2 linked regions of the Pelagibaculum spongiae genome follow. The protein of the gene in region 1 interacts with the protein of each later gene in a pairwise test. Links are inferred from orthologs where the notes say so. Each region holds a gene or a part of one and is shown on either strand. Other genes may lie near its edges.

Region 1 (5,878 bases):
TACCTGGACGCGTTTATCAATGGTAGCGCTGGATAAATTATTCCTTCGAGGGCAGTAGGTTGGATAAGCGCAGCGCCATCCGACATTTTTGTAATTAACGGTGCAGGCGCTTTTCTTGTGCGGCGTTTCTTCTATTTTGAGATGGCGCTGCAATGAGTAAAACATCAACAGTAACACCTGATTTTAGCGGCCAAAAAGCCATGGCCAAGCAACCAAATTTATTCCTTCGGGGACGTTAGCTTTGAGCGAAAAAAAATTACCACCGGCGATTTTGCTGATGGGCCCGACTGCCAGCGGTAAAACCGACTTGGCAATCGAGCTGGTAAAAACCATGCCAGCAGAAATTATTAGTGTCGATTCAGCGATGGTTTATCGCGGAATGGATATCGGTAGCGCCAAGCCTTCTGCAGAAGAATTGGCCGCAGCACCGCATCGATTAATTGATATTTGTGATCCGTCAGAACCTTATTCTGCAGCTCAGTTTCGAGAAGATGCTTTAAAAGAAATGGCCGAGATTTCCAGCCGAGGGAAAATCCCGCTATTAGTCGGAGGTACCATGATGTACTTCAAAGCGCTAATAGAAGGCTTAGCTGAGCTACCCCAATCAGATCCGGAAATTCGTGATCAATTAAGGAAAGAAGCAGAAGAAAAGGGGTTGCAGGCATTGCATTGTGAACTTTCGGTCATAGATCCCGTCTCAGCTGAGAGGATACATCCCAATGATCCACAGCGACTGTTACGTGCTTTGGAAGTGTTTCGAATTTCGGGACAAACCTTGACGCAACACCAGTCCGTTCAGAAGGAAAATCCGCTACCTTATCGCACCCTCGCGATATCATTGATGCCAGAGTGCCGGGCACAACTGCATGAACGTATTGCATTAAGGTTTAACCAGATGTTGGAGCTAGGTCTACTGGATGAAGTTCGCACGTTATACCAACGTGATGATCTACATCCGGAGCTACCGTCAATTCGGTCAGTAGGCTATCGCCAGTGCTGGGAACATCTTAACGGTGAATTGGATTATCAGCAGATGATTGAACGAGGTGTGATTGCAACAAGGCAATTGGCGAAACGCCAACTGACTTGGCTAAGAAACTGGAAGCATCCGCTACACCAAATAACAGCGGGTGACAAAAGCGCAATAAACCAAATCGAGCAGATGTTAGAAAAAGCAGAGTGATTTGCTTTAGCTAATGGCTGCTACACTGTATGCGAGCCAGGCAGCGGTATTCATTTATCGTTGTTGTTTCACGCCCCGGAGGGCACGGCGAGCGCCGAAAAAAAAACAATTAGTTTGAGGAGATGGACACCATGTCAAAGGGGCAGTCCTTACAAGACCCTTTCCTGAATGCGCTGCGTAAAGAGCGTATTCCTGTATCAATTTACCTGGTTAACGGTATTAAGCTGCAAGGTCAGGTTGAGTCTTTCGATCAGTTCGTGATCCTGTTGAAAAATGCTGTCAGCCAAATGGTTTACAAGCACGCGATATCCACAGTTGTACCCGCTCGAAATGTTCGCATGACCGGTACGACTGATGATGACGAGTTCGATCCTGGCAATGCATAATAACCGGTAGTAGGCCTTTGCTATTTTTTGATCGGCCTGCCAGCGGTGAAAAGGCAATACTGGTGCATCTTGATTTTGCACTGGTATCTGACCTTAAAGATCGCCAGGAATTTGAAGAGCTGGTTATCTCTGCTGGTGCCTGCCCCATGGATGTGGTTGGCGGGCGCCGCAGTGCTCCCCATGCAAAATATTTTGTTGGCTCAGGCAAGGTGGAAGAAATTCGCAGTGCGGTTTCTGCTCACCAAGCTGAAGTAGTCATCTTCAATCACACCCTCTCTCCTGCCCAAGAACGTAACCTTGAATATCACCTCAAGTGCCGCGTTGTTGATCGTACTGGACTGATACTCGACATTTTTGCGCAAAGAGCTCGTACCCATGAAGGTAAACTTCAGGTCGAGTTAGCTCAGCTTCAACACCTGTCTTCACGACTGGTACGCGGCTGGACTCACCTTGAGCGCCAAAAAGGTGGTATCGGTATGAGAGGTCCTGGTGAGACACAGCTGGAAATGGACCGTCGTATGCTTAGCATGCGCGTCAAGGCGATACAGGCCCGCCTAGAAAAAGTGCGTAAACAACGTGCTCAAGGGCGTAAAGCCCGTAACAAAAATGAAATTGCCACGGTATCTTTGGTGGGTTACACCAATGCGGGCAAATCAACCCTCTTTAATCATCTGACGTCTGCTGATGTTTATGTAGCCGATCAGTTGTTTGCCACACTCGATCCAACACTTCGCAAATTGGTATTGCCTCACGCAGGTAGTCTGATTCTTGCCGATACGGTTGGATTTGTTCGAGATTTACCACACGATCTGGTTGCCGCCTTCCGAGCGACTTTGGAAGAAACGCTAGAAGCCAGTTTATTGCTGCAAGTGGTCGATGCTTCGGACGAAAATCGTCAAGAAACCATTCACGAAGTGGATGAAGTACTCGATTATATTGGTGCTGGCGAACTACCTAAATTATTGGTTTATAACAAGATCGATCTGCTAGATGAAAAACCAAGAATCGATCGAGATGCAGAAGGCAATCCACAAAGAGTTTGGGTTTCTGCAAAAACCGGGGAAGGATTCGACGAACTCTATCAGGCGATTGCCGAGCGACTGCAAAGCAATTTAATGCGTTGTGAGATTCTGCTGCCAATTAATGCTGGCCGGTTACGTGCCGAACTTTTTGAGCAAAATGCAGTGATCAATGAGCGTTACAGCGATCAGGGTGAAGCCATCCTGGAGCTGGAATTACCACAACGAGATGTAGAGCGATTGTTGGCCAATGCAGGCGTTCGCCTGATTGGTATTTCTAAAGATTCGCCACTAGAGCTGGTTTCTGCCGAATAAAAAGTTCGGCAGATCCCTTGTCAAAAGGCAATCAACCCCCACTATGGTTTCAACGTTTTATCACAAAATCTGTCTTTAGATGCATGGTGTCTCACCCAATCTGGCTGCTAGAATGCAGCTATTCGGTGTGTTGCACTGGCAATCATCGTGCGAAATAACGCACAGGGGAGAATTATCTATGGCTTGGAATGAACCGGGTGGCGGCGGTAACCGACAAAATCCCTGGGGTAATAACTCCGGTGGTTCTGGTGGTCCTAAAAAAGATCAGGGTCCACCAGACCTAGATGAAGTAGTAAAAAACTTCACCAAGAAGTTCAGCGGCAAAGGCGGCGGATTTGGTGGATTTGGCAGTGCCAAAACGCCTGGCGGCGGAATTAGTACCGTATTTATTCTGGCAGGCCTGACGCTAATCTGGTTCCTGTCTGGCTGGTATAAAGTTGAGCCAGCAGAGCGCGGTTTGATACTTCGCTTGGGTGAATATCACGATACTGTCGGCCCGGGCCCTCATTGGTATCCTCGTTTTATCGATACGGTTGAAATTCATGATATCGGCGTAGTTCGTAACTATCCGTTAACTTCAACCATGCTGACCCAAGATGAAAACATCGTTGATATCGATCTGCGGGTTCAATATGTGATCAAAGATCTGAAAGATTATGTTCTAAAGATCAAAGATCCTGACCGCACCTTAGGTGATATCACTCAAAGCGCATTGCGCGAAGTGATCGGTCAAACCAAGCTAGACGCTATCTTGACTGAAGGCCGTGACGTAGTTGCAGCTGACACTAAAACCAAAATGCAAGAGCTACTCGATTCCTACGGCGCAGGCTTACAGGTTACTCAGTTGAACTTGCAAAAAGCAGATCCACCATCCGCAGTAAAAGCTTCCTTTGATGACGTAATCAAGGCGCGTGAGGATAGGGAACGCTTTAAGAACGAAGCACAAGCTTATGCCAACACCACGGTTCCTCTGGCAGAAGGTCAAGCTAAACGTAAATTGGAAGAAGCTGCCGCTTATAAAGAGCAAGTCGTTCAACAAGCGGAAGGTGAAGCCGATCGTTTTGTTAAGCTGTTAACCGCTTATCAAAAAGCGCCTGAAGTTACCCGTGATCGTCTGTATATCGAGACCATGGAAAGCGTGTTTAGCCGAGTAAACAAGGTTCTGGTTGATGTAGAAGGTGGCAATTCATTAATGTATTTGCCATTAGACCGGATGGGTGTTCAACCACAAGCCGCTTCTGCGCTACAAAATCCAAACATCGAAACCATTGGCGGCTCTAGCCTTTCACAACTGCCATCACGACTTGAAGCGCAGCGTAATACCACCGGTAGCGGTCGTGTAGCGCCAAGAATTCCAAGTCGGGTAGGAGAATAATTATGACCAGATCATCTAGTGGAATTCTGGCCATTTTAGGCCTGATCGGCTTAGTTATTTATGGCAGTGTTTTTGTGGTTTCCGAAAAGCAGCGCGCGATGGTGCTGTTCTTGGGTCAGATCAGCCAAAGCAACGTGCAGCCAGGCATACATTTCAAATGGCCAATTGTTAATGAAGTTCGTACATTCGAACGCCGCATCATTACATTGGATGCGCCACCGGCGAGCTTTTTGACTGCTGAGAAAAAAGCAGTTGAAGTCGATTCATTTGTTGAGTGGAAAATCAGCCCATCTGAAGGCGCTTTGCTGAATTACTTCACCACCACTCGTGGTGATGAATTACAGGCAGCACGTCTATTGACCGATATCATCAACAAGGATCTACGTGACGAATTTGCACGCAGAACTTTGCAAGAAGTCATCTCGGAAGATCGTTCAGAGATTATGCGATTAATGGTTGCTGCGGCAAACGCAAAGGTGCTGGAACTCGGTATCGAAGTGGTTGACGTTCGAATCAAACGTATTGAGTTACCGAGCAAAGTAACCGAATCGGTTTATCGTCGGATGCGTACAGAGCGTAATCGTATTGCTCGTGAGTTCCGTTCTAACGGTGAGAAAGACGCTGAAATCATTCGCGCACAAGCAGACCGCCAGCGTACTGAAATCGCTGCAACTGCTTACCGTGATTCTGAAATCATTCGCGGTAATGGCGATGCAACAGCAACCACTATTTATGCGGATGCTTATAGTCAGGACCGTGAGTTCTACGGCTTTGTCAGAAGCCTGCAAGCTTATCAGCTCAGCCTGAACAGCAAGCAAGATACTCTGATACTCAAGCCTGATAGTGAATTCTTCCGCTATTTCAACAAACAAGCTAAATAATCTTAGTGCTGCCTACTTAACATAGGCAGCACACAAGGTTACAATCTTGCTTTAGGGCCGGGATTATCCCGGCCTTTTTGCGCCTTTCTTTATGCGCTAATGTAGTGTGACTCATGAATGATTTGTGGTCTGCACTGGCTTTGGTACTGGTGATTGAAGGTATTTTGCCTTTTATTGCACCCGCTCGCTGGAAAGCAGCGATGACCCAAGCAGCCAGTCAGAATAATCGTTTTTTGCAGTTGATGGGTTTAGCCAGTATGACTGGTGGCCTGATGCTGCTTTACATGGTTAGATAACGATGCAAGATAATACTCGGTGGTTGCTCCCCGAGGGAATTGATGAACTCTTGCCACCCCAGGCAGCCAAGGTTGAAGCTCTCAGGCGACAGCTACTGGATCTCTACAACCTCTGGGGCTACCAATTGGTATACCCTCCGCTTGTAGAACACCTTAATTCCCTGCTTACCGGTGCCGGTAGCGATCTTGAACTCCAGACTTTCAAACTCACCGATAGCCTAAGTGGTAAACTGCTCGGTATTCGTGCCGACACCACACCACAAGTTGCCCGAATCGATGCCCACAAGTTAGGTGGCACAGGCGTTAATCGTCTTTGTTATCACGGCACGGTTTTGCGCACCAACCCGCAAGGACTCAGTAATGGTCGAGCACCGGCGCAAATCGGTATCGAACTGTTTGGTCATGGCGGCATTGAAAGTGACG
Region 2 (3,574 bases), on another replicon or contig:
AGCCTGACAAAATGACGTAACTGCTAGACGTAGAGACTAAGAAGTATTCTGGATTAGTTGGCTAAGGTTTCTGCCAGTTGAAATCTGTTTTATCGTGCATATATAAGGTGAGCATTAATGCATCATCAGGAGAATTAAGAATGAGTGATCATATTGTTGCAGTGACTGACGGCGACTTCGACGAGAAGGTACTGCAGGCTTCCGGGCCAGTCCTGTTAGATTTCTGGGCAGAGTGGTGTGGTCCTTGCAAAATGATTGCTCCTATCCTGGATGAATTAGCAGAAACTCTGGCAGGTAAAGTTACTATCGCCAAGATGAACGTGGATGAAAATAACGGCACGCCAGCTAAATTTGGCGTTCGTGGGATTCCAACACTTTTGCTGTTTAAAGATGGTGAAGTGGCCGGAATGAAAGTCGGTGCGCTGTCTAAGTCACAGTTACAGGCTTTTATTGAAAGCAATATTTAAATCGTTTTCTATACACCATGGCAGCGTTTTACGTTGCCTGGTTTATATTCAAGCGATTAAAAAAGTGTGACAAGTAACGGGGGTTTTTGACATGGAACAAGCACCCTGTTCAAAGGTTTGCTGGACAGCCCGAAAGGGATCACATACACTCCAGACAAATAGATTCTATTATAACCCCCTCGACTAACTACTTATCTGAACCGGACTTTCGGGAAGTTCTGCAAATTGTTACTCAAAGCTTTGCATTGAGTTATCAAACGCAGGAAGAAAAGCCGCACTAATCAGTCATGAGCTATGAACCTAACCGAGCTTAAGAAAAAACCCGTCTCAGAATTAATGGATATTGCCCAAGAGCTGGGTCTAAACAGTATCTCCCGTTCTCGCAAGCAAGATATGATTTTTGCCATCCTAAAGGCTCACGCCCGAAGTGGTGAAGACATTCACGGCGATGGAGTATTGGAAATTTTGCAAGATGGCTTCGGCTTCTTGCGATCAGCAGACAGCTCTTATCTGGCAGGCCCAGACGACATTTATGTTTCTCCCAGCCAAATCCGACGATTTAGTCTGAGAACTGGTGATACCGTTGCAGGTAAAATCCGGCCGCCAAAGGAAGGTGAAAGATATTTCGCTTTGCTGAAAGTGGATCAGATTAACTTTGAGCGACCAGAAGCTGCTAAACATAAAGTTTTGTTTGAGAGTCTGACGCCACTTTTCGCTGATGAACGAATGTCAATGGAGCGTGGTAATGGCAGTACCGAAGACATCACCGCTCGAATCATCGATCTTTCTGCACCGATTGGTAAAGGCCAGCGTGGCCTAATTGTTTCACCGCCGAAGGCTGGTAAAACAATGCTGATGCAGAATATCGCCCAGAGCATTTCGATTAATCACCCTGAATGTTACTTAATGGTATTGCTGATTGATGAGCGCCCAGAAGAAGTAACAGAAATGGAGCGTTCGGTTCGAGGTGAAGTGATTGCTTCTACCTTTGATGAACCAGCAAGCCGTCACGTTCAGGTTGCTGAAATGGTCATCGAGAAAGCCAAACGTTTGGTTGAGCACAAAAAAGATGTAGTGATCCTGCTGGATTCGATTACTCGTCTGGCACGTGCTTACAACACTGTTGTGCCGTCATCAGGCAAGGTGTTGACTGGTGGTGTTGATGCTAACGCATTGCATCGTCCAAAGCGTTTCTTTGGTGCAGCACGTAATGTGGAAGAAGGCGGAAGCTTGACCATTATTGCAACTGCCTTAGTAGATACTGGCTCTAAGATGGACGAAGTAATCTACGAAGAATTTAAAGGCACCGGTAACATGGAGATCCATCTGGATCGTAAGGTTGCTGAAAAACGTCTTTATCCGGCGATTAATATCAACCGCTCCGGCACCCGTCGTGAAGAAAAGCTGTCTACAGCAGCTGAATTGCAAAAGGTTTGGATCCTGCGCAAAATTCTCCACCCGATGGATGAGTTGTCAGCGATTGAATTCTTGCTGGATCGCTTGAAAGATACCAAGACCAATGCGCAATTCTTTGATTCGATGAAGCGCATTTGATCTGAAAAATCTTTAAAAAAGGGCCTGCGGGCCCTTTTTTATTACCAGTCAAAATAATCGATGCGCTAAAAATGTTTTAGCGGCTAAAATGGTCTTACCGATCTGAATGATCATTCAGATATCGCACCGGCATAACATTACTCGAAAGAGGTGCGCGATGAGTCAGTCTTTTTTTAGTCAATTGAGTTTTGACCAGTGGGTTGAATTAGCTCAGAAAAATCCGAAAAAGCTTGATCAGATAAAACAGAAAATGGTCAATGAAGTGATTGATCAAGCCGCTTCTGACAGGCAACTGAGACTAAGGGCATTTCAATGGAAGTTGGAACAAATTAGTCGCATTGCACCAAGTCCACTAAGCGCCTGTATTACATACAGTCATATGATGTGGAAGCAAATTTACGGAGGGCAAGGATTGGTTAGTGCATGTCAATTATCTTCGCATAAGGCAAAAATCCTGCCGTTAAAGAAATAAGTGGCTGTTTTCCGGTTACTTGTTGATCTGTGTTTTGATAAATATGCGCAGAGCGCTTTATTGTGTTTTCTTATCGGCTTAATCGTGCAGAACTGTGTAGCTTTTGCTGTAATTGAGTCAGTTTATTCTAGTTAGGCACCCTAGCGGTGTATAGGCGTTAAGATGGCTGCAGGTAAACAAGCTCCAAGAATATCAGATACGATCATGGCCAAGATCGAAGCTATGATTCTCGAAGGTGAAATTCCTGTTGCTAGTCGCTTGCCTCCTGAACGAGTTTTAGCCGAGCGCTTTGGAATTTCTCGCCCTTCATTACGTGAAGCAATCCAGAAATTAATAGCCAAAGGCTTATTGTTCAGCCGTCAAGGTGGTGGCACTTATGTCACTGCAAGTCTGAGTGATACCTACATCGGCCCATTGGCTGATTTGCTAGCAATCTGCCCCGAACTTGTTGACGATACGTTAGAATTTAGAAACCTTTTGGAACAACAGGCAGCAGCACTTGCCGCGTTACGCGCCAGTGATGAAGACAAGGCTGAGCTGGTCAAATGCTTAGATGCAGCTAACCACCTTAAGCATGAATATGAGCAAACACCTGCAGAAATGGATATTAGTTTCCACCTAGCAGTAGTGAAAGCGAGTGGTAACAAAGTACTGTTTAATACCTTCCGTTGGATGTATCAATTGCTTAAGCGCACTGCGGCTAGCAACTTGAATGCAGCATTAACCAACGAAGATGCACGTAACGAAATGGATTCACAACATCGTCATATTGTTGATGCCATTTTAGCGGGTGATGCAACGGCTGCTGCTAAAGCAGTTTCTAGCCATTATCATCATATTCGCCGTTGTCTGGAGGAGCACGGTGACTTGCCTCCAGCGAATATTCCTACACCATTAGTTGATCCGGTCAGTAAGTAAAATATTCAAAACGGCAGCCTTGAGCTGCCGTTTTATTATCTATACCCAAACCACTTCATGATGAATGCACACCTTAAAGTGACCTAGTATAAAAATTCAATTTCAAAGTTCTGACAACTAAATCTACTAAAAACAATCACCTTTAGTGAATGCTTAAACCAAT

The links. Proteins that work in one complex are often made in the same cells at the same time.
Region 2: the proteins of hfq (region 1) and rho interact in binary tests that used the Escherichia coli proteins (3 or more experiments, as listed by UniProt). The link is inferred for Pelagibaculum spongiae from one-to-one orthologs.

Annotation. Positions count from the first base shown.
Region 1 is NZ_QDDL01000002.1:316,838-322,715, forward strand. What follows is about bases 1-2,941. They hold hfq (RNA chaperone Hfq), read left to right. Parts: upstream 1-1,314; coding sequence 1,315-1,569; downstream 1,570-2,941. Other genes in these bases: mutL (DNA mismatch repair endonuclease MutL), read left to right, coding at 1-58; miaA (tRNA (adenosine(37)-N6)-dimethylallyltransferase MiaA), read left to right, coding at 242-1,183; hflX (ribosome rescue GTPase HflX), read left to right, coding at 1,587-2,903. In the rest of the region: FtsH protease activity modulator HflK, read left to right, coding at 3,082-4,278; protease modulator HflC, read left to right, coding at 4,281-5,159; DC094_RS07405 (DUF2065 domain-containing protein), read left to right, coding at 5,273-5,455; DC094_RS07410 (ATP phosphoribosyltransferase regulatory subunit), read left to right, coding at 5,458-5,878. UniProt on the Escherichia coli protein: RNA chaperone that binds small regulatory RNA (sRNAs) and mRNAs to facilitate mRNA translational regulation in response to envelope stress, environmental stress and changes in metabolite concentrations.
Region 2 is NZ_QDDL01000006.1:136,073-139,646, forward strand. Bases 1-2,891 are described here. They hold rho (transcription termination factor Rho), read left to right. Parts: upstream 1-761; coding sequence 762-2,021; downstream 2,022-2,891. Other genes in these bases: trxA (thioredoxin TrxA), read left to right, coding at 141-467; DC094_RS14790 (DUF3135 domain-containing protein), read left to right, coding at 2,179-2,493; DC094_RS14795 (FadR/GntR family transcriptional regulator), read left to right, coding at 2,656-2,891. Also shown: more of DC094_RS14795, read left to right, coding at 2,892-3,411. UniProt on the Escherichia coli protein: Facilitates transcription termination by a mechanism that involves Rho binding to the nascent RNA, activation of Rho's RNA-dependent ATPase activity, and release of the mRNA from the DNA template.